DNA from 2 places in the Marinobacter sp. SS8-8 genome. Region 1 is predicted to be linked to the other one. Evidence: riboswitches for the same ligand, from Rfam matches in the RefSeq annotation. Region 1 holds a riboswitch; the other holds the start of a gene.

Region 1 (15,754 bases):
GCAATGAGCAGCAGGCGAAATGGGACACGGTGATATTTCCAGCAGTAACGATACCGCCGGTGTGGCGGTGGCCAACGCCACCGGTTTGAGTCCGGTGTGCAGAGCAGGGCTGTCTCTGAGCACCAATACGTCGAATAACGTAGGCGCCGGGGGTATTTCGCGAATACCTTCCCCGGCGGGGATCACCGATAGTGAATCACGTCAGCGCAGACACCATCGGGCTCTGCGCGCCGCAGCTTTGAACCCTGACGCCAAGAACCGAGGAGCGACCGTTATGGCCGAAACCATTATCAAGATCGACAGAAGCAAATCCGCTTACGAGAACGAACAGATTCACAACCGGTGGCACCCGGACATCCCTATGGCGGCGACGGTGAAGCCGGGGGATGATTTTGTTCTGGAGTGCTACGACTGGACCGGTGGGCAGATCAAAAATGACGACTGCGCTGACGATATCCGGGATGTGGACCTGACTCAGGTGCACTTCCTGTCAGGCCCTGTTGCCGTTGAAGGGGCTGAGCCCGGTGACTTGCTGGAAGTGGATATTCTGGATATTGGTGCGTTCCAGGACAGCCAGTGGGGGTTTAACGGTTTTTTCGCCAAGAAAAACGGTGGCGGCTTCCTGACGGAGCATTTCCCTGAGGCCCAGAAATCCATCTGGGATTTCAATGGCATGTTCACCAAGTCCCGCCACATACCCAATGTGGAATTCGCCGGAATGATACACCCCGGCCTGATTGGCTGCCTGCCATCCAAAGAGATGTTGACGGAGTGGAACCGCCGGGAGAAAGAACTCTACGATACCGAGCCAAACCGGGTGCCCGGGCTCGCCAACATGCCCTTCGCCGGTACTGCGCACCTGGGCAAGCTCGCCGGTGATGCCGCCAAGGTAGCAGCGACAGAAGCGGCTCGTACCGTGCCGCCCCGTGAGCACGGTGGCAACTGCGATATAAAAGATCTGTCCCGGGGTTCCAAGGCCTATTTCCCGGTGTATGTGAAGGGTGCCGGTTTGTCGGTGGGCGACCTTCACTTCAGCCAGGGTGACGGTGAGATCACCTTCTGTGGTGCGATTGAAATGGCCGGCTGGATTCACTTGCGGGTCAACCTGATCAAGGATGGCATGTCTGAATACGGCATCAGGAACCCAGTGTTCAAGCCCAGTACCATCAAGCCCCGCTACGAAGACTACGTCATCTTTGAAGGCATTTCGGTGGATGAGGAAGGCAAACAGCATTATCTGGATGTGCAGGTGGCCTATCGCCAGGCTTGCCTCAACGCCATCGAGTATCTGACTAAATTCGGTTACACACCGGCTCAGGGCTATGCGCTACTGGGTTGTGCGCCTGTGGAAGGCCACATCAGTGGGGTGGTTGATGTTCCCAACGCCTGCGCCACACTCTGGTTGCCGACTGAGATTTTCGACTTCGACATCAACCCGACGGCGGAGGGACCGACCAAGAAAGTCACACCCGGCACTGACGTACCCCTGTCACGGGACAAGGAGTAAGCCATGCCTCTGTATGACTACAAGTGCGGCGAGCACGGCCTGTTCCAGGCGCTGGGTATGATGGCAGAGGCCGGAAGTCCCTCCGAGTGCCCCAGCTGTAAGGCGCTGTCGCCAAGGGTAATTGTGCTGTCCCCTGAGCTGGTTGGGATAGATCCGGCCAGGCACCTGGCTGAAGATCGAAACGAAAAGGCACGGCATGAGCCGATTATCTCTACCGCCGACCAGCGGGCTCGGGACGCCGAACACCGCAAAGCTTGTGGCTGCAAGAAAAAGTCGGACGGTAAGCACAGGCTTTTCTACACTGCCGATGGGAAGAAAATGTTTCCCTCCATGCGGCCCTGGATGATCAGCCATTGATGATCTGATACTGAGTCTGCATGTATTTGGCCCTCTCGGGGCCTTTTTTGTTTTCCCGCCTTGTTCTTCCCGAATACCGCGTATATAGTGGTTTAATCCTTGGCTACATACCAGATGTTGTTTTTCTGAGCATCCGGGTATCGGGAATCCGGTGAGAATCCGGAACTGACGCGCAGCGGTATTGGAGAACGAGCGTGGCATCAAGACACTGGCAAGGAGCCTCTGGTACCCCCTGAGTCGCCTCTGGCTTTCAGAGCAGGCAGAGACGACTCAGGAGGTAACCAGGGGCTCCAAACCGGGAAGTCGCCACGCAAGGCCGAATCCAACGATTCATGCTCCTGAGTCCGAAGACCTGCCAGGGAGGTGCTGTTTCCTGCCACACCAGAAAACAGCGCAACTGCACCTTCGCGATTCAGGCGCCTGCATTCGGCCGGATTAAGGTGAGCAGCAAACGCACACGGCACGCACGTCTGCCAGCCATTGGCGCTGTGTTTCCGGTTCGTCCTGCCTACGCGAAGGTTATGGAATTCAACGCGTATTCAGGAGAACACCGCATGCCTGCCTCAGCGCTGGCCGAACCCCGGCCAACCCCGCACACCGACACCGAATCCCTCCAGGTCATCAAACGCAACGGTGCCCTCGTGGGCTTTAATCCATCCAAGATCAGTGTTGCCGTTACCAAGGCGTTTCTCGCCGTGGAAGGTGACCAGGCCGCCGGTTCGGCCCGCATTAACGACGCTGTACATCGGGTCACCGAGCAGGTTGTCCACGCCATTGGCCGGCGATTGAAAGCCGGCGGCAAGGTGCACATCGAAGACATTCAGGACCAGGTGGAACTGTCCCTGATGCGGGCCGAGGAGCAGAAAGTGGCTCGCGCCTATGTACTGTACCGGGAAGAGCATGCCAGGGAGCGAGCCCGCCATGCCCCGGTGGAAGCCCACCCACACCTGACCGTTAAAAAGACCGGTGGCGAGATCGCTCCGCTGGACCTGGGCCTTATGAAGTTGCAGGTGGAACAGGCGGCCACCGGGCTGGAAGGCATTGATGGTGACTCCCTGGTGGAAGATGCGCTGACCAACCTTTATGACGGCATCGCCGAGGAAGACGTACTTTCCGCGCTGGTCATGACCGCCCGCAGCCGGATCGAGCGGGAGCCAAATTACAACGCCGTGACGGCTCGCCTTCTGCTGGAGCAGTTGAGGCTGGAGACGGCTTCCGCCCTGAACCTCTCCACCAGCCAGCCGCTGGCGGAGATCTATCCGCAGGCCTTGTCAGCCTGTATCGAAGCGGGTATCCGCTACGAATTGCTGGATAAAACCCTGGCTACCTTCGATCTGGCGCGTCTGGGCGCTGCCCTGAAACCGGAGCGGGACCTGCAGTTTGGCTTCCTGGGTCTGCAAACCCTTTTCGACCGCTACTTCCTGCACTGGAACAAGGCCCGCCTTGAGTTGCCCCAGGTCTTTTTCATGCGGGTGGCCATGGGCCTGTCCCTGCGGGAGGACAACCCGAATGAGCGTGCCATCGAGTTCTACAATCTGCTGTCCTCGTTCGACTATATGGCTTCCACGCCGACCCTGTTCAACAGCGGCACCCGCCATTCCCAGCTGTCTTCCTGCTACCTGACGACCGTCGGCGACGATCTTGAAGACATCTATGGCGCCATCCGCGACAACGCCCTGCTCTCAAAATGGGCCGGCGGACTGGGCAACGACTGGACACCGGTGCGGGCGCTGGGCGCTCACATCAAGGGCACCAACGGCCAGAGCCAGGGCGTGGTGCCCTTCCTGAAAGTGGTGAATGACACCGCCGTGGCAGTGAACCAGGGCGGCAAGCGCAAGGGCGCGGTGTGTGCTTATCTGGAAAGCTGGCACCTGGACCTTGAGGAATTCCTGGAACTGCGCAAGAACACCGGAGACGAGCGCCGTCGCACCCACGATATGAACACCGCCAACTGGGTACCGGACCTGCTGATCGAACGCATGCGCGAAGACCGCGACTGGACACTGTTCTCCCCCAGCGATGTACCGGATCTGCATGATCTGTTCGGTAACGCCTTCCGTGAACGCTATGAGCATTACGAGGCACTGGCGGAGCAGGGCAAGATCAAGCTGTTCAGGAAAATCCCGGCCAAACAACTGTGGCGCAGGATGCTCACCGTGCTGTTTGAGACTGGCCATCCCTGGATCACCTTCAAGGACCCCTGCAACCTGCGTTCACCCCAGCAGCACCAGGGCGTGGTGCACAGCTCCAATCTGTGCACGGAAATCACCCTTAACACCAGCGCTGATGAAATTGCCGTGTGCAATCTGGGCTCGGTGAACCTGGCCGCCCACATCACCCACGGCGAGCTGGATGTGCAGCGGCTGGAGTGCACCGTGAACACCGCGGTGCGGATGCTCGATAACGTCATCGACATCAACTACTACGCGGTGCCCCAAGCCCGCAGCTCCAACCTGAAGCACCGCCCAGTGGGGCTCGGCCTGATGGGCTTCCAGGATGCGCTTTACCAACTGGGTCTGCCGTACTCCAGCCCGGAAGCGGTGGAGTTTGCGGACGTGGCCATGGAACAGCTCAGCTATTTCGCGATCCGCGCCTCGGCCAGGCTGGCGGGCGAGCGGGGAGCCTACGACAGCTATGACGGCTCCCTCTGGCAGCGAGGCATCCTGCCCATCGACTCCATCAGCCTGCTCAAAAACGCACGCAGGGAAGGGGACCTGTCCGTAAACACCAACGCCCGGCTGGACTGGACCCCGGTTCGGGAACTGATTGCCCAACACGGTATGCGCAACAGCAACGTCATGGCCATTGCCCCCACGGCGACCATTTCCAACATCGTCGGCGTGTCCCAGTCCATTGAGCCGGCGTACCAGAACCTGTTTGTGAAATCGAACCTCTCCGGCGAGTTCACGGTGGTGAATCCTTCCCTCGTTCGGGATCTCAAGGCTGAAGGCCTTTGGGACAACGTGATGGTCAACGACCTGAAATACTTCGACGGCTCCGTGCAGCAGATTGACCGTATTCCGGCGGCACTGAAAGCCCGCTACGCCACCGCGTTCGAGATTGACCCGAGATGGCTGGTGGAAGCCGCCGCCCGCCGGCAGAAATGGCTCGACCAGGCCCAGAGCCTCAACCTGTACATGGCCGAACCCAGCGGCAAGAAGCTCGACGCGCTCTACCAGCTCGCCTGGGAGCGGGGCCTGAAAACCACCTACTACCTGCGTTCCCTGGGCGCCACCGGCGCCGAGAAAAACGCCCCGGTGTCGGCGCCACAGCCCCTGGTGTGCAGCATCGACAACCCGGACTGCGAGGCGTGTCAGTAACCGCTGACATACGCCAAAGATTATAACTGCCAAGCCCGAAGAACCGGTCTGGCATCCCCTCCTAAAAATGTCTGTGGCCAAGGATGGCCACAGCCAAGCCCTACATGGACGTATTCTCGGGCGGTTTTCGGGAGGGGATGCCAGACCGGTTCCGCCCCCACGGCAAGCAGGCCAGGCGGACAAAGACCTCAGAGGTAAGACAAATGCTCGATTGGGACGACGAACCGAAAACCGCATCCAAAGGCACCAACCCGGGCGCCCCGGCCCCCGTAAATGTCGACGACAAACGTGTCGTCAACGGCAATACCGACATCAACCAGCTGGCGCCGTTCAAGTACCCCTGGGCCTGGGAATACTTCATCAACGCCAACAAAAACCACTGGACCCCCCTGGACGTGAACATGGCCCAGGATGTTCATGACTACCACCATCGGCTCACCGCGCCGGAAAAACACGTCTACGAAAACGTGCTGGCTTACCTAACCACCTCCGACATCCTCGCCATGCGCAACATTGGCCTGGCCGTGATGGAAAAGATGAGCGCGCCGGAATTGCAGATCTACCAGGCCCGGCAGGTGTATGAAGAAGCCATGCACACATGGGCCTACCAGCACTGCATCGAAACCCTGAACCTGGACCAGAGCGAGATCTACAACCGCTACCGGGTGGTGCCCGCCATCAACGGCAAGATCCAGATCGCCAATCACCGGCTGGATGCCGCCATGCGCCCGGACATGAACCTGCGCAACCGCGACGACTTGCAGGCATTCATCATGTCCTACCTGTTCTTTGCGGCGGTGTTCGAAGGCAGCTGGTTTTACAATGGCTTCAGCCCCATCTTCGCGCTGCAGCGCCGGGGCCTGATGCGCGGCACCGGTGAGCAGTTGCAGTACATCCTCCGGGACGAAGCCATGCACTTTTCCTTCGGCCTGAACGTGGTGAATCAGATCCTGGAAGAGGAGAACATTACCTTCGACCCCAAAGCCGTGCGCGAGATGTGGGACGAATCCGAAGCGGCGGAAATCGACTACGCCAACTACATCCTGCGCGACCCCATCCTGGGTTACTCCGCCGAGTACCACAGCGAGCAGTTCCGCTTCGTGGCCAACCGCCGGGCAAGAACGGTGGGCCTGGAAGAGCCGTTTCCGGGGGCAAAGAACGTCTCACCCTGGCTGGATGAACAGGCCACCCTGCGCAAGGAAAAGAACTTCTTCGAGACCCGGGTGATTGAGTACCAGACCGGAGCGCAACTGGAGTGGTGAGCACGTCACTGACTGACTCCAGGAGCTTGGCCTTTGCTTCCGGGTGAAAAGAATGGGTCGTAGCTGTTATCCCACGAACGGTATGCGTCATTTGACGTATGGACCTGCGCCAAATACCCCATTCTACTCCGCTTGGCACGCCTTTAGACTCGACAGTCATGAAAGCGCTGGTTGTCCCATGTTCACGCGCTTGCCCTGACATTGGTGTTGATTTTTAACGGCCCTGGCCACAACAACAGGAACCTCGAAATGCAGAAGAAAAATGTAATTGGGAAATCTCTGATTGTCGGAAGTCTATTGGCCGCAACCGGAGCGCCGGTTCTCGCCGCCGGAAAAATCGTGATCGACGATACTCGCTGGATCAGCGTTGGAGCCGGTATTCGGACCTCCATCGCCTCGGCAGATAACGGGGCACCGGACGGTGGCAGAAGCAGTGATTTCACTCTGGAAAACATGCGCCTGTATATATCAGGCCAGGTTACTGACGACTTCAAGTTTTATTTCGGTACCGAAAAAATGTGGGGCGAATACGGTGTGCTGGACGCCATTGTCCAGTATGAGCCAGGCGAAGTATTCAATGTATGGGTCGGCCGCATGCTGACACCCGCCGACCGCATTGAAATGAACGGGCCGTTTTACGGCCTGACCTGGGGACAGTACACCGTGCCGTTGTACCCCTCCGACAATGATGTCAGCAACGGCGCTGACGGCGTAGCAGGTACCTTTGCCCGCGACGAGGGCGCGACCATCTGGGGTTCGCTAAACAAGTTCCAGTACGCAATCGGCGTATTTGACGGTTACAGTGCTGCCGAGAACCAGAGTGATGCCCCTCTGTACGCCGCTCGTCTGGCTTTTAACTTCCTCAACAAAGAAGCCAACCCGGGCTATTACACCAGCAGCACCTACTTTGGGAAAGGCGGAGATATCCTGACGCTGGCCATTTCCGGTCAGTATCAGGACGATGGGTATGGCACCGCGGCACAAAGCGGTTCGTTCTCCGGGTACGCAATAGACGGTCTGTTTGAGAAACCTTTGGAGGGGGGTGGCGTGGTTACTCTCGAAGGTGAATATAAATCCTTTGAGGTGGATACCAATGCAGCGGTTCCCGTGTTCTCGATGTTCGACGGCGATGCCTATTTTGCTTCTGCCGCTTTCCTGATGCCTGGCAATGTTGGTCCGGGCCGTTACCAGCCCTATGTTCGCTACACCAGCAACGACCCCTCGTCCGGCGAAAGCAGTTCACTCACGGAACTGGGTGTCAACTACATTATTTCCGGACACAACCTCAAGTTGAACCTCAACGCAACCAGTGGCGACGCGAATGCCAGCGGCGCCAAGGGTAAGGATACCGACACCGTCACATTTGGCGTGCAGTTCCAGATTTAACGACCCAACATCCAGGAGACGAAACATGCTGAAAAAGCAACGGACGAAACCGGCGATTACTGCGGCAATGGCTGCCTCATGCGGCTCGGCGCCCGTTACCTCAGCGTTAGGCGACTGACTCAGGGGATTCTCTTGCCTCAGCACCAAAGCTTGCCGCCGCTCTGGCGCCCAGTCTCAAGCTGACGCCAGTGGCGGCCGGTTCGGAGGCGCCTGAGCAGAACCGGGATCGTCGGTCAGGCCGCGTACCGCCACCCGCGTTCCGTTAAACGCCGCATTTCCTGTCAGCGCATCGATGCGTTGGCAATCCGTCACGTCGTTCATGCTCACCCCCGGCTGTCTCTCCGCGACCGACATAGCGGTGTCGGGCCGGTTATGGCCCCAGCCCTGGGGGATGCTGATCACCCCTTCGAACATATCGTCGTTAACCTCCACCGGCAACTGGATGGCGCCGGTGGCTGATCTGACTTCCGCAGTCTGCCCGTCCTCAAGGCCCAGTTTTTGCGCATCGGCGGAATGGATCTGCACGGTGCACGGGTTTTTGCCTTTTACCAGCCGGTGGGAATTCTGGGTCCAGGTGTTGTGGCTGCGTGGCAGCCGGCGGCCGATCATGGCGAAGGGATGGTCGCTGTTCCGGTCAGCTTGCAGCAGGCCCGAGCCATCCAGGCGTTTCAGATCCTCCAGGTACAGCTGCGGCGCGATCCGGATCATCCCGTCCCCGGTCTGGATGCGCTGTGCCAGGCAGGGCTGCAGTGGCCCCAGATCCACACCGTGGGGGCTGGCTTTCAGTTTCTCGAGACTCATGCCCTGTTTGCCATAGGCGCCGTGCCTGAGGCCAAGATCCAGCATCGCCTCGGGGGTGACGCCATCGTCTTCCAGCCCGGTCAGGTGCAGGGCCAGATCCCGGAGAATCTCCCAGTCGTGTTTCTGATCGGGGGTTTTCTCGAACATCGGCCCGGAGAATTTGGCGGTATTGCGCACGGCAAACGAATTGAAGAAGACATCGAAATGGGGCACTTCCAGGCCGGTGGTGGCCGGCAGGATGATGTCCGCATGGCGGGTGGTTTCGTTCAGGTAGATATCCACGGATACCATGAAATCCAGCGCCTTGAAAGCCGCCTCCAGCCGCGCCCCGCCGGGAGCGGAGAGCACCGGGTTGCCGGCGATGGTGATCATGGCCCGGATCTGGCCGTCGCCGGTTGCCAGGATTTCATCGGCCAGGGTGGCGACCGGGAACTCGTTGTTGAAATAGGGCAGTTTCCTCACCCGGGATTCATGGCGGCCATAGGCGCTGGGTTTGCCCTTTTTATCCCGCACCAGATCGAACGCCGGTTGCGGGAACATGGCGCCACCCCGGCGATCAAAATTGCCGGTGAGTATGTTCAGTACGTTGTTCAGCCACTGGCAGAGGCCACCGAACGACTGGGTGGAGGCCCCCATGCGACTGTAGCAAACGGCGCTCTTGGCGGCGGCCATCGCCCGCGCCAGATCGCGAATGGCGGTGGCGGGCATGCCGCAGGCCTCCGCCACGGACTCCGGCGAGTAGGATTGAACCGCATTGGCCAGTTGGTCCAGGCCGTCAATCCGGGATGCCAGGTGGCCAAGAGTCACCAGCTGTTCATCAAACAGGGTGTGCACCAGCGCGAGCATGAACAGGGCGTCGGTCTCGGGGCGGATAAACAGGTGCTGGTCGGCCTTCCTGGCGGTCTCGGTGCGGCGGGGATCAACCACCACCACCTTGCCACCTCGCTGCTGGATCGCCTTGAGCCGTTTGCCCACACCCGGAGCTGTCATCAGGCTGCCGTTGGAGACAATCGGGTTAGCCCCGATGATCAGCATGAAATCGGTGTGGTCGATGTCTGGAATCGGAATGAGCATGCCGGCGCCGAGCATGTAGTTGGACGCCACGTGGTGGGGCAACTGATCGGCGGAGGCGGAGCTGTAGCGATTGTTGGTGCCCAGGGCCTTGAAGAACCGCGGCAACATAATGGCATTGCCGAAGTTATGGGCGTTGGGGTTGCCAAGATAAACACCGACCGCATCCTTGCCATGTTCCTCCTGGACGCCACGAAAACGGGCGGCGATCTCTTCAAACGCCTCGTCCCAGCGGATTTCCTGCCAGCCGTCGGCGGTACGCCGGAGCGGTGTTTTCAGGCGGTCCTTGTCGTTGTAGAAGTCCTGGAGGGCAACCGCTTTTGGGCAGATATGGCCTCGGCTGAACGGGTCGTCGTTGTCGCCCCTGATCGACAGGATCTCGTTGCCCCGATGCCTGATTTCGAGGCCACACATGGCTTCACAGATGTTGCAGGTGCGATAGTGGGTCTGGGTCTCGTTCTCGCTCATATCGACAGGCTCGGTTTTGGGTGTTGTCGTTGTTGGTTCGGGAAGTGTGGCACAACCGGGCAAAAAAACAGACCGTCGTAAGCCACACAAACCAAGTCAACCCCGGCAAATCCCAGCCGCAATGCCTTCGAATGGTTCCACGCCTTCCTGATGCGTGGAACCTGGATTAGCGGTGTTTTTGTCGCCGGCGATGGGGATGGCAGTCTCATTGAGAAAGTTAACGTGCATTGATTATGCCGGATTCATCCGAAATCACGATCTCCACTCGGCGATTCTGCTGTCTCCCTGCACTGGTATCGTTGGTGGCAGCGGGATAGGCCTCGCCATAGCCTTCCACCTCAATACGGTTACCGGATATTCCCTGATCCAACAGCTCGCTCTGAACCGACTTGGCGCGTCGCTCCGACAACCCCTGGTTGTATTCGGCAGAGCCTGTGCTGTCCGTGTAGCCTTCAATACGTACCCGGCGCTCCTGGTACTGCTTCATAAAATCAGCCAGTCGCTCCACGGTGCGCTTGCCGGAGGCTTTCAGATCGGCTTTATTGAGGTCAAAGAGCACATCACCCAACGTAAGCACCATGCCACGCTCGGTTTTCTCCGCTTTGAGAGCGGCCATTTCAGCCCTCAGCGCTTCTGCCTCCATGCGTGCCTCATTCGCCTCTTTGGACTTCATTTGCAACATCAGCTGTTTGCGGCGCTCTTCCGCAGAGCTGACCTCTTCTTCCAGATCGGCACGCTTGCCCTGCTGCATGGCGATCTCGGCGTGACGCTTTGCCAGGTAGGCTGCGTGTTCGACGCGGTTTACGTCAGCGCCCTCATTTAACAGCGCCTGGGCACGATCCAGTTCGATCTTGGCCTGGCGCAGTTGTGCCGCACCACTGCGCGCGACGTTCGGGTCCCGCTCTATTTCCGTGTATGCCGCCCTCGCTTCGTCAATGCCGGCATTCTGCCTGGGTGTGCTTGCGCATCCAGTCACAAGTGCCAACAGCCCGACCGCAAAACCGATAGATAGTGTAAGGTTCATTTTCGTGTCTCCTGTCGCCGGGCTTACTGCTGATTTGAATTGATCTGCTTGCGGAGGTTTTCGATGTTGCTGTTGATCTCGGCAACCGCTTGCTGAGCCTTTTCGGTCTCAGAGCGCGCGCCAGCGAGCTGCGCATCGACCTCGGCCTGCTCCAGCAAGCGCCTGGCTTCCTTATACCGTTCTTTGTCCATGAGACCGCGAGCATCGGCCACTTTGTTTTTCGCTTCATTCAGCAACACAGGCTCGAATCTTCGGGCGTCCGCGGCCTCGGCCTGTTTGATGGCGGATTCTGCAGACTGCAGCTCGCTGTTGGGCTTTGGCCCCGGCCCGGCACAGGCGGCTAAAAGGGTCGCCAACGTGAGAGTGGTCAGAGTGCGGGTCAGTGAAAGGTGCGGTTTCATACAGGAACTCCCATGTTCACAACATAATCCGCAGCGCAACGGTACTGGCCATATTGTTAAATAAAGTGAAATGCGCTGTGTTTCAGTATAGCCAACGGCGCTCGGTTTGCTACCACGAAACCGCAGGGTAATTGCCAGCGCTTCGACGACGGTATGGCGGTGCGGTAACGTCGCTGTCACCGGTGTCATCAGTTCACCGATGGTGTTCTCCATACCGGAGAGCACCGCACGGGTGGCGAGCGCGGGGAGACTGTTTTTGAACCACCAGCCAGTTGCTTAATTCGCTGAGGGCTATGGGGCGGCAGAGCCAATAGCCTTGTAACAGGCCAGCACCCATGCCTTGTAGCAGACGGGCCGTCTGCTCTGTTTCCACGCCTTCTGCCACTACCTGAAAGCCCAGACCGTGGCCCATGTTGATCGCCGTTTCCACAATCATTCGGGAGCTTTCACTGGAATCGATATCCTGCACCAGTGCACAGTCCAGTTTGATTTCCGTGGCCGGTAGCCGCTTAAGGTAAGACAGGGAAGAGTAGCCGGCACCGAAGTCATCTATCGAGATTTTCAGTCCGGTTTTGGCCAGCCCTTCCAGTGTCGCGAGCCCTTTCTCGGGGTCATCCATGGCTGCGGTTTCGGTGAGTTCCACGGTAATCTGATCGGGCTTTAGCTGGTAACGCTTCATCCGGGTCTCGAACAGGCCTTTCAGCTCCGACGAGATCAGATCCCGGGCGGATACATTCACTGACACGGTCAGTGCCGGATCAACCTGGTGGAGGGTTTTGAGATCGTTCAGGGCCTGGTCCACAACCCATCGGGTCAGATGTTTGATAACGCCGGTTTTTTCGGCCAGTGGAATAAACTCGACGGGAGGCACCCAGCCCCTTTCAGGATGATGCCAGCGGATCAGGGCTTCCACACCCACGACCTGTCCGGTTTTGAGATCCAGTTTGGGCTGATAATGCAACTGGGTCTGGTTCTGGTGAAGGGCGCGCCGAAGATCCGACATCAGCGTCAGCCGGCTCTCACTGTAGATGTCGTTCTTGCTGGAGTAAACGCCGGTTTCGAAGGAGCCGTGGGGTGTCATTTCCATGCCGACATGGGCATTCCGAATCAGCATTGCGGCCTTTGTGCCGTGCTCGGGATAGCTGGCGGCCCCGAATCTCAGGTTGGGTTCGATGGCAAGATGATCCAGTAACACCGGTTCAGCCAGTCGTTTGAGCGCCTGGTTCAGGGGCTGGAAGTCGCCACCGGCTTTGCTGACATTGACGAACAGGCCGAAACTGTCTCCGGAGAGCTGGTACACCCGTTCTTGCCGGCCCTGATTGTCGAGGGTTGCGTGGACCATCGGCAGGCTTCCAGCCAGTTCGCTCATTTGCTCAGCCTTGCGCTTTAGCATGCGCTCACTTCGCTCCAGGCCGAGCGTACGGTTGATCTCCTTCAGCCGTGACACCCGGGCCACGCCGACCATATAGCGCCCATTGGGGTTACGTTCCAGTTGCTCGTCGACCATCCGTTCGAATCGGTTCCGGTTGGGCAGGCCGGTAACCGGATCATGGGTGAGTGCCTCATTCAGTCGGTCCTGGACCTCGCTGCGGGCTTTTTCTTTCTGAAGGTTATCGGCCTGGGCCTGTATTTTCTGTTCCCGCTCACGGTAAAGCCGATCCGCAAGTGCGAGGGTCAGTATGAACGCCTCAAGCCCCGAGCCAATCTGCATGGCGTATTCGGTGAAGAAACTCTCCGGCAACAGGCCAAGCGCCAGGCCGGCGGTTGCTGAAACGCCCAAGGCAAGTGGCGACCAGGCGATGGTGAAAAAGACACCTGCCCGAACACCGGCCGCCCAGGCGATGGGCCCGGCCACCAACAACAGTGAGGAAAAGATAAAAGCGGAGACCGCTGCGATTCGGACTCCAGTCTCGTAGTCGAGCAATGGCGCGCTCAGGAAGAACGCAATTTCGAAGACCAGCAGTCCCAGCAACGCCCGTTGCAAACGTGGGCTGTGGGAGCGTATTTTCAGGAACTCCACACAGAAGAGAATCGAGAATATGGCCAGGAAGGGCATGGACAGCAACAGCACATGGGCATGAAGAAGCGGGGCGTTCGGGTAGAGATGCTGAAGGGTGAAACCCCGGAAGGAGGCAAAGAACACGAGATAGCCGAAGATGGCCAGGGCGTAGAACAGATACAGCTTTTCCCGCAGAGTGAGGAACACGGCCAGATTGATCAGGATAATGACCGTCAGGCTGCCGTAGTAGAAGAAATGCAGTTTGTCTTCATTGGCAACGGCTTCATAGAAGTCCTTTTGGCGCCAGAGTCGCAGGGGCACTACCATGGAGCCCGCGGTGGCTACGCGGATATAGAGGGTTTTGGTGGTGTCCTGTGCGAGCTGAAATCGCAGCAGCATATTGGGATGGTCGACATCCCTCGGATAAAACGGGCGGGTATCTCCGGTTCTGAATTCGCGAAGCAGGGTGTTTCCGGAGAACTCGTGGAACACGACGTCATCGAGCTGGGGGTAGGCAAGCTCGGCGATCAGGAGCTGGTCCTGGCGGGTCTGGTTCTGCACCGATAGCCGAAGCCAGTAGGCGGAGCCGGTAATACCGAATGTAGCCTTGCCCGAGGGTTTGAGCTGCCATTCTGACTCGGGAATTGTCAGGACTTTGTCTATCCCGGCATCGGCGCCTGGGTCTTCCCAATACTGAAAATGGCTGTCGATGGGCGCATCCGGGGTAATAGTGATCGTGCCTGAGTCTGCGCTGGCAAGTTGCAGGACACAGGAAGCCAGGACCGGAATGAAGATACGCAGAGCTTTGTTAAGGATCACGAACAGCAACCCCGTTTGGTGGCCGTCAGACTTTTCTTGCTATCGCATCATTCAGCTTACTCGCCTTTTCCCGGCAAGAAAGCCTGAATTCACTATTTAACGTAGTGATTTGCGCTACATCACCAAGTTTCTGCTGCCCTTCCTTATCCAGTCGCGCCAGAGCCGCTATCCGAGGGTTCCGGATGAGTCCTGCGGCTTTATCCGGTCCAGGGCCGGCGTCGAATGGCCGGACCTGCAGAACCCCTGCCTGGCGATGGTGGGGCTGACCATGCGGTTCCAGCTGGACTTCCGGAAGATTGAACTTGCGGGTTAAGACCCCATGTATAGGCAGTGGCTATCTTTGGTTTGGAAATTATCAATTTTATCCGGGCGTCCAACACCCGTTATGGTATGCGTCGTCAATTCATTAACTTATGAATCCATCAACAAGGAGTTATCTTTAATGGGCATTATTAACAGCGAGATTAAGCCGTTCAGCGCTACTGCTTTCAAGAACGGTGAGTTCGTTGAAATCAGCGAAGCCGACGTAAAAGGCAAGTGGGCGGTATTTTTCTTCTACCCGGCCGACTTCACGTTCGTTTGCCCGACCGAGCTGGGCGACGTTGCGGACAAATACGAAGAGCTGCAGAAGCTGGGCGTTGAAGTGTTTTCTGTGTCCACCGACACCCACTTCACCCACAAGGCGTGGCACGACAGCTCCGAGACCATCGGCAAGATCAGCTACTACATGGTAGGCGACCAGACCGGCACCATCACCAACAACTTCGGTGTGATGCGTGAAGGCCAGGGCCTGGCAGACCGCGCCACCTTCCTGATCGACCCGGATGGCGTTATCCAGGCGATGGAGATCACCGCTGAAGGTATTGGCCGTGACGCTGACGACCTGATGCGCAAGGTCAAGGCTGCCCAGTACGTTCGTAACCATCCTGGCGAAGTTTGCCCGGCCAAGTGGAAGGAAGGCGAGGCAACACTGGCGCCGTCCCTGGACCTGGTTGGCAAGATCTGAGTTTCTCCGCGCGAGAAACTTAAGAGCAAAAAACCCCGATTTTCCGGGGTTTTTTGTTTCTGGAAAAGGTTTGCTCAGAGCGCGTCGAGGATGGATTCGGCGCTGGTCTGGTCCAGGCCCTGGGCATCGATGTTCAGCAGTTCCACTTTGCCGTCGTTGACGATCATCGCATAACGCTGGCTGCGGATGCCCATCTGGCTGGTGGTCCGGTCCTGGGCCAGATCGAGGGCTTTGGCAAACTCGGCCAGACCATCGGCCAGCATAATGAGGTCTTCAGCATTGTGGGCCTTGCCCCAGGCATCCATCACGAAGGTGTCGTTGACGGAGGTGCAT
Region 2 (13,674 bases), on a different contig from region 1:
ATCGGTGCCGGCACCATGGGCGGCGGTATCGCCATGAACTTCGTGAACGTGGGCATTCCGGTCACCATCGTGGAAGTAAAACAGGAGGCGCTGGACAAGGGCCTGGCCATTATCCGCCGCAACTACGAGAACTCCGCGAAGAAGGGCAAGCTGACCCAGGAACAGGTGGAGCAGCGCATGGCCCTGATCACCCCGAGCCTGACCTACGATGATTTCCGGTATGTTGATCTGGTGATCGAGGCTGTGTTCGAGAACATGGCCATCAAGAAGGAAATCTTTGCCAGACTGGATGAAATCTGCAAGCCCGGCGCGATCCTGGCGTCCAACACGTCGACCCTGGATATCGACGAGATTGCCTCTGCCACCAAGCGCCCCGAAGATGTGGTCGGTATGCACTTCTTCAGCCCCGCCAACGTCATGAGGCTGTTGGAGAACGTGCGCGGCAGCAAGACCTCCGATGAGGTCAAAGCCACCGTGATGGCGGTTGCCAAGAAGGTCAGGAAGGTCGGAGTCATGGTGGGCAACTGCTATGGTTTTGTCGGCAACCGGATGCTGCACAAGCGCGGCATCGAGGCCATGTCACTGGTGGACGAGGGGGCAACCCCGCAGCAGGTGGACAAGGTACTAACCGGTCTGGGTTTGCCGATGGGCCAGTTTGCAATGTCCGATCTGGCCGGGATTGATGTGGGTTACCGTATCCGGCAAGAGCGGCGCAAGGCGGGCGAGGACATTCGGGCCAGCTGGATGGACAAGCTCGCGGAGCAGGGCCGTCTTGGCCAGAAGACCCAGGCGGGTGTCTATAAATACGAGGAAGGCAGCCGCAAGCCGATTCCGGACCCCGAAGTGGAGCAACTGATCGAGGAGTTCCGTAAGGAGCAGGGCATTACTCCGCGCGAAATCAGTGACCAGGAAATCCTGGAGCGCTGCATGTACGTGATGATCAATGAGGGGGCCAAGATTCTGGAGGAGGGCATCGCCGACCGGCCCATCGACATCGACATCGTATGGATTTACGGCTACGGCTTCCCGGCCTACCGCGGCGGCCCCATGTTCTGGGCCGACCAGGAGGGTCTGGGCACCATTCTCTGTGCGGTGAAGAAATACCGGGATACCGTCGGTGGTGAGCAGTGGGCGCCGGCGACATTGCTGGAGAAGCTGGTCAGCGAGGGCAGGAAATTCGGTGATCTTTGATTTGAACACGGGGTCATGAACAGGGGGTCAGATGAAAGCTTTCATCTGACCCCACTTTCTACTTGAGCTGGTTACCCGGATCTACCCTATTGAGGCGGCCGCCCAGGCTTTCGATGATATGGTGGCAGGTAAGAACGGCCGGGGCGTAATCGTATTTGAGTAAGGGGAAGAATATGAGAGAACTGAGCAAGAACTACATCAACGGCCAGTGGGTTTCCTGGACCGGAGAGATGATCGATGTTCACGAAGCTGGCACCGGTGAGGTCATTGCCAGGGTGCCCGCCTCCGGCCGGGATGAAATGGCGCAGGCCATCGCGGCAGCCGACGCGGCCTTTGGCAACTGGTCCGAGAGCACGCTTGAACAGCGCCTGAAGGTGTTGGAACAACTGCACGCGGGCCTGAAAGAGCGCGCGCCGGAAATTGCCGAAACCGTCTGCCGGGAAGTGGGTATGCCTATCAAGCTCGCCACACCCATACAGGCCGGCATGCCGGCTGCGGTGACCAACACCTACCTGAAACTGCTGCCGGACTTCCCGTTTACCGAACAGTCCGGCAATTCCGAAGTGCAGTATGCGCCGGTGGGCGTGGTTGGTTGCATTACGCCCTGGAACTACCCGTTGCATCAGGTGATCCTGAAGATTGTGCCGGCTATCGCGGCCGGCTGCACGGTGGTGCTCAAGCCTTCGGAAATTGCGCCCCAGACCGCTTATATTCTGGCCGAGATTCTGGACGGCACCGACCTGCCCAAGGGCGTGTTCAACATGGTGTGCGGCCTTGGCCAGACCGTCGGCGACACCCTGATCAAGCATCCGGATGTGCGCATGGTGTCCTTCACCGGTTCCACCCGTACTGGTCACCTGATTGCCCACGCCGCCGCAGACGACTTCAAGCGTTATGCGCTTGAGATGGGCGGCAAATCGGCGTCGGTTATCCTCCCGGATGCAGACCTGGCCGGGGCGGTCAAAGGCACGATCAATAACTGCCTGCTGAACTCCGGCCAGACCTGCACCGCACTCACCCGCATGCTGGTTCCGGCGGGCAAGCACGACGAGGCTTGTGAACTGGCCGCTGCTGCTGTGGCGAAAATGACGCCCGGCAACCCGCTGGAAGAAACTACCCGTCTCGGCCCGCTGGCCTCCGCCCAGCAGCGTGACAAGGTGATTGATTACATAAAACTGGGCATCGAAGAAGGTGCCACACTGATTACCGGTGGCCCGGAGGCACCGGAAGGGTGTGATAAAGGATACTTCGTGAAGGCCACGGTGTTCGGCAACGTGCAACCGGACAGCCGCATCGCCCAGGAGGAAATCTTCGGCCCGGTGTTGTGCGTGATTCCCTACAAGGATGAAGCGGACGCCATCAGAATCGCCAACGGCACCCAGTACGGTCTCTCCGGTGCAGTCTGGTCCGCCGATGATGACAAGGCGAGGAAAATCGCCGGCAAACTGCGCACCGGCCAGGTTTTCGTTAACGGTGGAGCGTTTAACCCGCTGGCGCCGTTCGGCGGCTTCGGGCATTCTGGCATCGGCCGCGAATTTGGCAAGTGGGGGCTGAAAGAATTCCTGGAAGTCCGGTCGCTGCAGCTGTAGTACGAACATGGGGTCAGATGAACGCTTTCATCTGACCCCGCCTTCACGACCAGCTCCCGACGTCAGGCCTTCCCTCCAAGCAAAATCCGCACCGCCGTACAGGCATCCTCCAGCTCCGCATTCCTCGGCTCACGCCCGCCGATGATGTCGCTGTACAGACAGGATTCCGCCAGCCGCACCATGAAGTAGGACAGGCTGTAAATGTTCATTGGCGGCTTGATGTGGCCGGAGGCCACCTGCTCCTTCAGCATCCGGGTATTGGTCTCGACCGTTCGGGTGTGCAGGATCGATTGGGACGATGTCAGGATTTTGAGGGCGTATTCCGGATCCTGGTTGATGAAACGCCGAAGCGGCTCAAAGTGCAGGATGGTCGAGTTGGTGCGGCGGTAAACGCCGACGATAAAATCCACCCCTTTGCCTGGCGTATTGGCAATCGCCTCCAGCCGCAGAGGATCGTAGAGGGACCAGAGAACCTCTCCGATCAGCAGGTCCTTGTTGCCGACCCAACGAAACAGGGTGGCCCGGCCGATTCCCAGGTCATCAGACAGAGACGCCAGGTGGATGCGCTCACCCTTGAGCCACATGCGCCGCGCCCGCCTGAACGCGTCGGCGGGTGTTGCCCTGCTTATGGTTTTGTCTGCCACTGAAACCTCGTGCCGGAATTTCGATTCATTCTAACGACTAAACATAAAGGCCGCTATCCAGGCCCGGAAACGGGGCTGTGATGGTTTTGTGAACTTTTCAGCCTACACTCCCCTTTGAATCGCAGTAAAAGCCACCGGTGGTTACAACGGGCGCGAAGATCATGACAAGAACCGTACTGATTATTGAGGACAACCCCGGCATCGGTGAGCTGGTCCGCATGCAGGTATCGGACCTGGGTATGAAGGCGGTCCTGATGGATCGGGGCGACACCGGTCTGGAGTGTTTCCGTGAGGGCGGCATCGATCTGGTGATTCTGGATCTGATGCTGCCCGGGCTGGATGGTCTGGCGGTGTGCCGGGAGATCCGGGCTGAAGGTGGCTACGTGCCGGTGCTGATGTTGACGGCCAAGAGTACCGAGCTGGACCGTGTTCTGGGGCTTGAAATGGGGGCGGATGATTACCTTACCAAGCCGTTCAGCGTGGCTGAGCTGTCGGCCCGCATCAAGGCACTCTTTCGGCGTGTGGACGCCCTTTCCTCCCATCGCGCTTCCGACAATGACGCCCGGGAAATCGAAGTCGACGGATTGCGTATCGACCCTGTCCGCAGACGGGTCTTTATGCAGGCGGTGGAAGTGGAACTCACCGCCCGGGAGTTCGATCTGCTCTGGCACTTTGCCAGCCATCGGGGCCGGGTGTTCAGCCGGGCGCAACTGCTGGATGCGGTCTGGGGCTACAACCACGAAGGCTACGAGCATACCGTGAATACCCATATCAACCGCCTGCGCAACAAGATTGAAACTGATCCCGCCGCCCCCCGGTATGTGCAGACCGTTTGGGGCGTTGGGTACCGGTTCATGGATTAATCATGGCTCTGTCGGTGTTCCGAACGCTCTATGCCCGGCTGGCCATTGGCCTGTTCCTTCTGCTGTTGGTGGTGGGGGGGCTGTTTACCTTCCTGAGCCTGGCCTCGGTCCGGGAGTATTCCGCGGCGGTGAGCCATCAGCTCAATCGCGATCTGGCCCGTAACCTGGTGTCAGATCGCAACCTGGTTACCGACGGCAAGCTCAACCGGGATGCCCTCAGGCAGTTGTTCGAACTGTACATGACCATCAATCCAAGCATTGAGATTTACCTGTTGGACAGGGATGGGCAGATCCTTTCCTATTCCGCCGACCCGGACAAGATCAAGCGTAACCGGGTTTCCCTGGAACCGATCCGGACCCTTTTGGAAAATCCGGAGGCCTACCCGCTGCCCGGTGACGACCCCCGCAGCCATGACCGGCACAAGGTGTTCTCGGTAACGCCTGTCCCTTCCGCAGAGGATCCCACCGGCTACCTGTATGTGGTGCTTCGGGGAGAGGAATACGATCTGGCCGAAAGCATGGTGCACAGCGACCGGTTACTGCAGATGGGGGCCGGAGCTCTGGCGGTGAGCCTGGTTGTCGGACTGCTTGCGGGCCTGGTGTTTTTCCGCCTGCTGACCCGTCGGTTGTCCCGACTGACCGAGCGGGTTGAGGCCTTTGAGAGCGGCATGTCTCCTGAACGAACGCCCGCAGTCGACGGTAAAGGCGACGATATCGATTACCTGACCGCCAGGTTTGACCAGATGGCGGGGCGCATTGCCGCGCAACTGGACCAGTTGAAAGACAAGGACGCCCAGCGCCGCCAACTGGTAGCCCAGGTGTCTCACGACCTGCGCACCCCCCTGGCGTCGATCCAGGGCTACATTGAGGCGTTACGCCTTAAGCAGGATACCCTGAGTGGCGATGAGCGCGCCCGGTTTCTCGATGTGGCACTGGCGGAAACTCACCGGCTCGGACGCCTGGTGGAAGAACTGTTTGAGCTGGCAGCCCTGGATGCCCGGGAAAAGCAGCCCACACCCGAGCCGTTCGTGGTTGCCGAACTGCTGCACGATGTGGTGCAGAAACACCGGCCCGAAGCCGAACACGCCGGCGTGTCCCTGTCCATTGTCGAGGTTGCTCCTGTGCGGGTTCTGGCCGACATCGCCATGACCGAGCGGGTACTGGATAACCTGATAGGAAATGCCATCAACCATTCGCCCAGGGCCAGCGAGATCACCCTTGGCGTCGCCGCCGGGGAGCATGGCGCGGAGATTACCGTGGCTGATGCCGGCCCCGGTATTGACGCGGCCGATATGGATCACCTGTTCGAACCTTTCTATCAGGCCCCTGGCTCCTCTCGCATCGGCCACGCCGGGCTCGGCCTGGCCATTGCCCAGCGGATGGTATCCCTGCAGCAGGGCCGGCTCTCGGTCCGCAGTGACACCGGCGCTGTTTTCTCTGTCTGGCTTCCGCTGGCGGATGAGCCAGAGGGTGCCGCCGGTAAATAATCCACGATGTTATGGATTCGTGACAACTACCGAACGCTTTCGTGAATCCGGGGCGGTACGCTGTCGGCATGGAATCACGTAGAGGAGAGTTATCATGAAACGCACGATTACGGGTATGTTGGCCGCCTTGGCGCTGGTGTCTTTCGGTGGCCTGTTTGCGGCTTACGCGACCGCTGACAAGCAGGATCGCAAAGACACAGAATTCGCACCGGATGATCCCGGGCTGGCGGTGGCCACCTTTGCCGGCGGCTGTTTCTGGTGTGTCGAGGCCGGTTACGAAAAGATCCCCGGCGTGGTCGAGGCGGTCTCGGGTTACGCCGGTGGCGATGAACAGAATCCCACCTACCAGCAGGTCTCGTCTGGCCGCACTGGCCACACCGAAGCAGTCCAGGTGTATTACGACCCGGAGAAAATGACCTACGAAGGTCTGCTGGCCGGGCTGTGGCGGATGATGAATCCGACCGACATCAAGGGTCAGTTTGTGGACCGGGGTCGGCAGTACCGCCCGGCGATCTTCTACCACAACGATGAGCAGAAGCGCCTGGCGGAGGCGGCCAGGCAGGCGCTTGAGGCATCAGGTATCTACGACAACCCGGTGCTGATTGAAATTGTGCCGTTGAAAACCTTTTATCCGGCAGAGAAGTACCACCAGGACTATTACAAGAAAAATCCGATTCGCTATAACTTCTACACCTTCAATTCAGGCCGTTATCAGTTTATCGAGAAGGTGTATGGTGAAGACTACGAACTGGACTTTTCCCGATTCAGGCCGGCAGCCATGGCGACCGGCGAGGCGGACCCGGGCTTTGATCGCCAGAGCTTTGTGAAGCCTGATCAGAAAACCCTGAAACAGCGGCTGACCGATAGGCAGTATGAGGTCACCCAGGAAGACGGCACCGAACCGGCATTCAATAACCCGTACTGGGACAACAAGCGGGCGGGCCTGTATGTGGATATTGTCTCAGGTGAGCCCCTGTTCTCCTCCCGGGACAAATACACATCCGGCACCGGCTGGCCCAGCTTTACCCGTCCCATCACGCCGGATGCGGTGGTTGAGCGGGATGACAGCTCATTCTTCACGAGCCGGACGGAAATTCGCAGCCGCTACGCGGACTCCCACCTGGGCCATGTGTTCAACGATGGCCCGGCCCCCACGGGACTGCGCTATTGCATGAATTCCGCTGCCATGAAGTTCATTCCCCTGGAGGACATGGCTTCGGCGGGTTATGGCGAATGGATCAACGAGGTCCAACCCAAGGCCGATATGGCCAGTCAGTAGCCGGGCCGGACGCCCAGGCGGCGGGATTGGGGCATCTGGGAAGGTTGGATTGGCGCAGCGTAATCCGACAATAAGGCTACAGCCAGAGATCGCCAATCGCCGTTTGCCGGCTGAAGTGATGTAACACCTGGGCCTGCAACAACTCCGCCGTGGCAATGGCATCGATCAGCGCGTTGTGGGCCGCGTAATGGGGCAGCCCATAACGCAGCCTGCTGTCCGCTAACCTGATCGATACCGGACTTTTCCCCAGGAATCGCTGCCACATGGTAGGTTGGCGGTTCGGGTGCAGGTGGGCCTCAATGGCCATGGTGTCGAGGACCGGAAAGCGGATGCCTTCACCAAGCCGCCACTTCAGCGCCACATCCAGGAACGGTCGTTCGATATTCCGGTAGTGGACAACAGGGACACGGCCACTCAGGCAGGCAAACAGATCCTCAAGAATGTCTTCCAGATCCGGTGCCTTGTCGATATCGCTGTGGGTGATGCCGTGGATGGCAATGGAGGTCTGGTGCAGGGGCAGTTTCGGGCGCACGATCCAGTGCCTGGCCTCGGCCAACCGGATCCCGTCCAGCGTGAAGGGCACCAGACCGATACTGACAATCGAGTTCTGGTTGGCATCGAGGCCTGTGGTCTCAAAGTCGACAGCCACCAACGGAACCTCTGACAGCGGCGTATCGGGCGATACGCATCCGCTCTCGTAAAAAGCTTTCAGAAGCGGTGACTTACTCTGGTCGGCCATGGCCTGATACTGCTCCGGCCATGGCAGGCTGGTGAGGGAGTGTTCAGCCCGCGAGTCATCAGACATTGCGGGTCACCTGGGTGTTGTACCGGAATTTCAGGAATTTCTGGGCATTACTGACCACCTGGAAGGCATCCTTGAGGTGGCTGCGCTCAAAGGGTGACAGGTCTTCCGGCCGGACATTGTTGTCCGGCTCCCGCCCCGCCTCGATGGCCAGGGCCTGGTGCCGGATCCGGACAATCGAAATGAATTCCAGGGCGTCCCGAAGGTTGCCGAGATCATCGTCCAGCAGCAGCTTGGTATTGCCGATGACTTTCAGCCGCTCGAAGGAATTCTGGGCCCGGGAGCCGCAGGCCAGAGCGTGGACCCGGATCAGATCCGACAGCGGGGCGGTGCCCCGGCGTTTGAGGTTGAAGGTTTTCTGCTGTTTGCCGTCTTCTTCCAGCACAAAGGTGCGGAAAAAGCCGATGGGCGGTGTCCGGTTCAGGGCGTTGCGGGCCAGGAATGACAGGAACCGCGGGCTGTTGCTGGCTTTGTCGGCCACCAGGGTTTTCAACTGCTCGGCAAATTCGGTCTGGCCATAGATGCCATCCAGATCGAAGAAGATGTTGCTGTTGAGCAAGGCCTGGGCCTTCGGGTTGTCAATCCAGTCGGCGAAGTAGCCTTTCCAGACCCGCAGCGGCTGCCGCCACTTCTGGTTGGTGGCCATGATATCGCCGGTGCAGTAGGTGTATCCGCATTCGGCCAGTCCGTCACTGACAAATTTCGCCAGCGCCAGGAAATACTCATCGTGCTGTTCGGGAATAAACCTGTCGTCCAGGATCATGGCGTTGTCCTGGTCCGTCACTACCAGCTGCTCATCTCGGGCCATGGAACCCAGGGCCATGAAGCAGTAGGGAACCGGGGGTGGGCCGAGCTTTTCCTCGCCCAGCTCAAGCAGCCTCTGGGTAAAGCTGCGCCCGATTCCGGCCATGGCACTGCCGATCATGTGGGAATTGGCGTCTTCGTTCACCATCCGGACGAAACTGTCGCGCACATCCCGGCTGACCTTCTTCAGGCCTTTAACATCCTGCTGGTGGTAGATATTGCTGACCAGGTAAAGGCTGCTCTGGCTCTCGTATTTCACAATGTCGGAGAGGGCGATCACGCCCCGCACCTCGTCCCGATCCATCACCGGAAGGTGGTGCACATTGTTGTGAAGCATGGTGAGCATGGCTTCGAAGATGAAGGCGTTCGAGCGGATGGTGATCAGGTCCTCCGACATGATGTCACTGATGGGTGTCTCCGAGGGCAGGGCTTCGCTGAGCGCACGGGTACGCAGATCCCGGTCGGTAATGATGCCCCTGAGCACCGGTTTGCCGTCTTTCTCATCCATTAACAGCAAGGCGGAAACGCCGTTGTCCGTCATGATCCGGGCGGCTTCCTGGAGCCGCACCGTGCAGGGCGCCGAGATCGGCTCCCGGGATACCAGCCTGATGACCCTGGAAGTCATCAGTTCGTTGGACTTTTCCCGCCGGGAGAGGGCGGATCGCAGGCGGCTGCGGTCCTCAATTTCCACGAAATCGGCAAAATTTTCGTCGTTTTCCCACAGGTAATGGAAGGTTTCACCGGGGATCTTGTAAATCAGCGTGTCTTCCAGAGCCTTCGCCGGAAACCGCACCTTCTTGCGCATCAGCAGGCCAAACTGGCCGAAAACCTCTCCCTCACCGATCCGGTTATACAGCTCGCCGGAGCGGCGATAGATCTCCACAGCCCCGCTACGCACATAGCAAAGCCAGGCGTTCTGCTCACCGAACCCCAGGATCTGGGTGCCCGCCTTGAAATACACCACCTCAATGCTGCCCACAACCCTGTCGAGCAGTTCCTCGGCCATCTCGTCAAACGGCGGGTACTGCGCCATGTGATTGCGGATGTCGATGAGTTCGGCCTGCATAAAACTCCCTGTTTTCGCGGGGGAAATTGGTTGTCAGATAGGGAATATAGCAGCGGGAACCCTTAGCGGCCATGTAGACCCTTGATAGATCTCATTGACCGCTTTAGTCGGTGTTGTTAGCCTTGCCCCTACTTTTTCAGGTGTCCGTCGCACAGCGCGACGGGTGAAACGGGAAATCGGTGAGCCTGGCAACGCCAGCGCAAGTCCGATGCTGCCCCCGCAACGGTAAGCAGGATAACGGCAATCTGATGCGCCACTGTGTCGTGATGGCATGGGAAGGTGATTGCCCGGGAACCTCGGTTCCGCCTGCCAGCCCGGAGACCGGCCTGGAAAAACACCCGATGTTGCGGTGGGCGACCTGGGTGGGTGATAATCCGGTTCCGCTTTCCCGCCACCCGATGACCACCTGCCCCCTGCTTTCCTGTTCCGCAGCAAAAACCTGATCTCCGTGCGGGCGAGCACGGATTGCGGAGCAAAAAAATAATGTCTGTGAGATGTTCCTTGCCTGTCCTGGTGGCAGCAGCGTCAATGTTAACCCAGCCCGCCCTTGCGTTGGGCCAGAATGCCACCGAAGCCCTTGATCCGATCATCGTCACGGCAACCCTTGGCCCGAAAACAGTGGGTGAAAGTCTGTCGTCGGTGACGGTTATCGAAAAAGACGACATCCGTCGCCAGCAGCCCGCCGAATTCCGGGATCTGCTGGACGCCCAGCCAGGCGTCAATGTGGTTTCCGATGGCAGCTATGGCAAAACCACCAGCGTATTCCTGCGCGGTGCCGGCAGCTCCGGTACGATTCTGCTGCTGGACGGTATTCGCCTGCGCTCAGCCACCGCCGGCATCCCGCCCTGGCAGTTTCTGCCGCCGGAACTGATGGAGCGGGTCGAACTGGTACGCGGTGCGAAAAGTTCCCTGTATGGGGCTGATGCGGTGGGCGGTGTCATCCAGGCTTTTACCCTTGAGCCAGAAGCGGGCCGCCAGGGCTGGGCGGAACTGTCCGGTGGCTCCTACGAGACGCTTGAAACCACGGCCGGCGTGGCCGCGAGGGAGGGGCAGTCGGCGTTTCTGGCCGGCGGGGTTTATTCCGATACCGAGGGCACTAACTTGCGGGCCGGTGGCGAGGATAAGGGGTTTCGCAATGCCGGAGGGCTGGCAAAAGTCAGTCACGAGTTTGGCCAGGGCGGCGGTGTCGGGCTGACGGTGTTCCAGTCCGAGGGCAATACCGAATTCGAGGGGGGTGACACCGACTTCCTGGTCCGTGCCATGGGACTTTACCTGGAGGCCGTGGCCAGTGACTACTGGCGCACCCGTATCCAGTTCTCTGAATCCCGGGACGAACAGGAGACGTTCGGTTCCTACCCCAGCGTGTTCAACACGCTGTACCGGTCGGCGCGCTGGGAAAACACCCTGACCGCCGGTGTGCATGAATTCGTCATCGGCTCGGAAGTAATAATGGACGAGGTTGAGGGCACCAGCCAGTTCACCGAGGACAGCCGCACCAACAGCGCGGTCTTTGGCCAGGCCCGCCTCAACTACGAGGCCACCGACCTGTTGCTCAGTGCCCGCCTGGACGACAACGAAGCCTACGGCAAGGAGGAAACCGGCGGTATTGCCCTGGGGCACCAGTTCGACCGGACTCACCGCCTGCGCCTGAGTTACGCCACCTCGTTCCGGGCACCCACCTTCAACGATCTGTATCTGACTGTGCCCTTTTACACCGGTAACCCCAACCTTAAACCGGAAGAAGGCCAGATGGTGGAAGCCGGCGTGTCCGGACGCTACGATCAATGGTTCTGGGATATCGCGGTGTACCAGAACGACGTGGCGGACCTGATTACCTTTGTGTCGGATCCGGTCACCTTCGAGGGCACGGTCGAGAACGTCGAATCTGCCCGTATTCGTGGTGTTGAGTTGTCTTCCGGTTTTGAAACCGGGAACTGGGACGTGAATGCGGCATTGACCTGGGCTGACAGCGAGAACCGTGATACCGGCACACGCCTGCCCCGCCGGGCCGAAAAGAATCTGCGTCTGGATGTTGATCGCCTGTTTGAACAGTGGTTCGTGGGGGCCAGCTTTATCACTGAAAGCAACCGCTATAACGATGCCGCCAACAACAGCCTGTTGCCTGGCTACGGCACCGTGGATGTAAGAGCGGCCTGGAACTTTCTTCCGGGCTGGTCAGCCAGTTTCAAGGTGGATAACCTGCTGGACCGCCGCTATGCCACCAGTCGGGGCAATGACAGTGTAACCTTTGAGCCTTTTGACTATCTGGCGGCTGGCCGGACCTACATGGCCTCGGTACGCTATGATTTTCGCTAGTAGTGCCTCTCACTGACCAGTGATGTAATCCCATGATCCAAAAAGGGTTTGCCCTGTTGCTAGCGTTTTGTGCGCTGATGCCGGTAGAGGTATCGGCTCAGCCGCCTTGCCTGAGGGATGCCCTGAAGCGTGAGGTCTGCCTGGCGGCACCGGCGAGGCGAATTGTGTCGCTCTCCCCCGGTGCCACCGAGCTACTGTTCTCCGCCGGTGCTGGAGGCAGCGTGGTTGCCGTTAGTGCCTGGAGCGATTTCCCGGCTGAAGCTGTGGCGTTACCCCAGGTGGGCGACAGCAACCGGCTGGATCTGGAGGCGATCATGTCGCTGGCACCGGATCTGGTAGTGGCCTGGGTGGATGGCAATTCCCGGAGTCAGTTGGAGCGGGTGGCGGACCTTGGCATCCCGGTATTCTGGCTCGCCCCGCGAACGTTCGAGGATATTGCCAGTGCAGTTGGAAATCTTGCTCTGCTAACTGGCCAACCCGGCAAAGGAAAAGCACGCGCGGAGGTTTTTCTTCAAGGAATCGCCAGTCTTGAGTCCAGGTATGCCAGCGCACAGCCGGTCCGGGTGTTCTACCAGATCTGGGACCAACCGCTGATGACCGTGAACCGGGAGGAGCTGATCAGCAAGGCAATTGATCTGTGCGGGGGCGTTAATGTTTTCGGAGATTTGCCGAGGCTGGTGCCCCAAATCAGCCGTGAAGCGGTGCTGGCAGCCAACCCGGATGTCATTGTTACGGCCGGGCAGGCTGGCAGTAAGCAGTGGCTGGAGGATTGGCAGCGATTCCACGGCCTTACCGCGGTGTCGGCCGGTAACCTGTTTCTGGAGCCGCCTGATCTTCTGGCGCGGCCAACGCTGCGCATGGTGGAAGGTGCCAGACACCTGTGCCAGACCCTGGAGCAGGCCCGTGCCAATCTCTAGCCCCCTGAAACCCATGCTGGTCCTGGTACTGGCAAGCCTGGTGGCGGGCTTTTTGTCGGTCAGCATTGGCAGCAGCGCCATCGGTATTGAGGATACCTTGCGGGTGCTGGCCGGCAGCGGCAGTGAACTGCAGCAAACCCTGATTCTTGATCTGAGGTTGCCCCGTACCCTGAGCGCGTTCGCCACCGGCGGCTTGCTGGCGGTTGCAGGAGCGTTGATGCAGGTACTGCTGCGCAATCCGCTTGCAGACCCCTATGTGCTTGGATTATCCGGGGGTGCTGCCGTTGGTGCCTTGCTGGCCATGCTGGCCGGGGTTGCCGGTTTTCTGGTGTCTGGTTCGGCCTTTGCCGGAGCCATGCTGGCGACTCTGCTGGTTTTCGGGCTGGCACATGGCAGCGGGAGCTGGACCCCCTCCCGGCTTCTGCTCACCGGTGTGGTGGTGGCTGCTGGCTGGGGTGCTGTCATTACCCTGATCCTGTCCATGACACCGGCCAGCCGTTTGCCGGGCATGTTGTACTGGCTGATGGGGGACCTTTCCCATGCGACCACGCCCGGGCCCGGTCTGGTTATTCTGGTTCTGGTCTGCCTGCTGGTGTTTCCACTCGGGCGGGCACTGAATGTTCTGGCCCGGGGCTCATTGCAGGCCGCGGCCCTGGGGGTGTCGGTCCGGCCTCTGGAGTGGCTTATCTATCTGATGGCCAGCCTGCTGACGGCGA

What was found. A riboswitch is a leader RNA that binds a small molecule or an ion and turns the genes downstream of it on or off. The one in region 1 is predicted to bind cobalamin.
Region 2: another riboswitch for cobalamin. It lies ahead of QPL96_RS18655 (TonB-dependent receptor); the one in region 1 lies ahead of QPL96_RS11890 (ribonucleoside-diphosphate reductase subunit alpha).

Annotation. Positions count from the first base shown of each region.
Region 1 is NZ_JASSVN010000010.1:126,374-142,127, reverse strand. It holds gene fmdA (formamidase) at 275-1,507, shown strand; gene QPL96_RS11895 (zinc ribbon domain-containing protein) at 1,511-1,864, shown strand; cobalamin riboswitch at 1,960-2,239, shown strand; gene QPL96_RS11890 (ribonucleoside-diphosphate reductase subunit alpha) at 2,419-5,184, shown strand; gene QPL96_RS11885 (ribonucleotide-diphosphate reductase subunit beta) at 5,268-6,446, shown strand; gene QPL96_RS11880 (porin) at 6,696-7,832, shown strand; gene QPL96_RS11875 (molybdopterin-dependent oxidoreductase) at 8,007-10,172, opposite strand; gene QPL96_RS11870 (OmpA family protein) at 10,390-11,196, opposite strand; gene QPL96_RS11865 (DUF4398 domain-containing protein) at 11,220-11,810, opposite strand; gene QPL96_RS11860 (EAL domain-containing protein) at 11,791-14,415, opposite strand; gene QPL96_RS11855 (hypothetical protein) at 14,525-14,728, shown strand; gene ahpC (alkyl hydroperoxide reductase subunit C) at 14,858-15,421, shown strand; gene QPL96_RS11845 (peroxiredoxin) at 15,496-15,754, opposite strand, start outside.
Region 2 is NZ_JASSVN010000031.1:3,594-17,267, reverse strand. It holds gene QPL96_RS18695 (3-hydroxyacyl-CoA dehydrogenase NAD-binding domain-containing protein) at 1-1,191, shown strand, start outside; gene QPL96_RS18690 (aldehyde dehydrogenase family protein) at 1,365-2,780, shown strand; gene QPL96_RS18685 (QsdR family transcriptional regulator) at 2,843-3,424, opposite strand; gene QPL96_RS18680 (response regulator transcription factor) at 3,586-4,287, shown strand; gene QPL96_RS18675 (ATP-binding protein) at 4,290-5,774, shown strand; gene msrB (peptide-methionine (R)-S-oxide reductase MsrB) at 5,869-7,053, shown strand; gene QPL96_RS18665 (3'-5' exonuclease) at 7,130-7,858, opposite strand; gene QPL96_RS18660 (DUF294 nucleotidyltransferase-like domain-containing protein) at 7,851-9,725, opposite strand; cobalamin riboswitch at 9,847-10,070, shown strand; gene QPL96_RS18655 (TonB-dependent receptor) at 10,254-12,041, shown strand; gene QPL96_RS18650 (cobalamin-binding protein) at 12,074-12,958, shown strand; gene QPL96_RS18645 (iron ABC transporter permease) at 12,972-13,674, shown strand, end outside.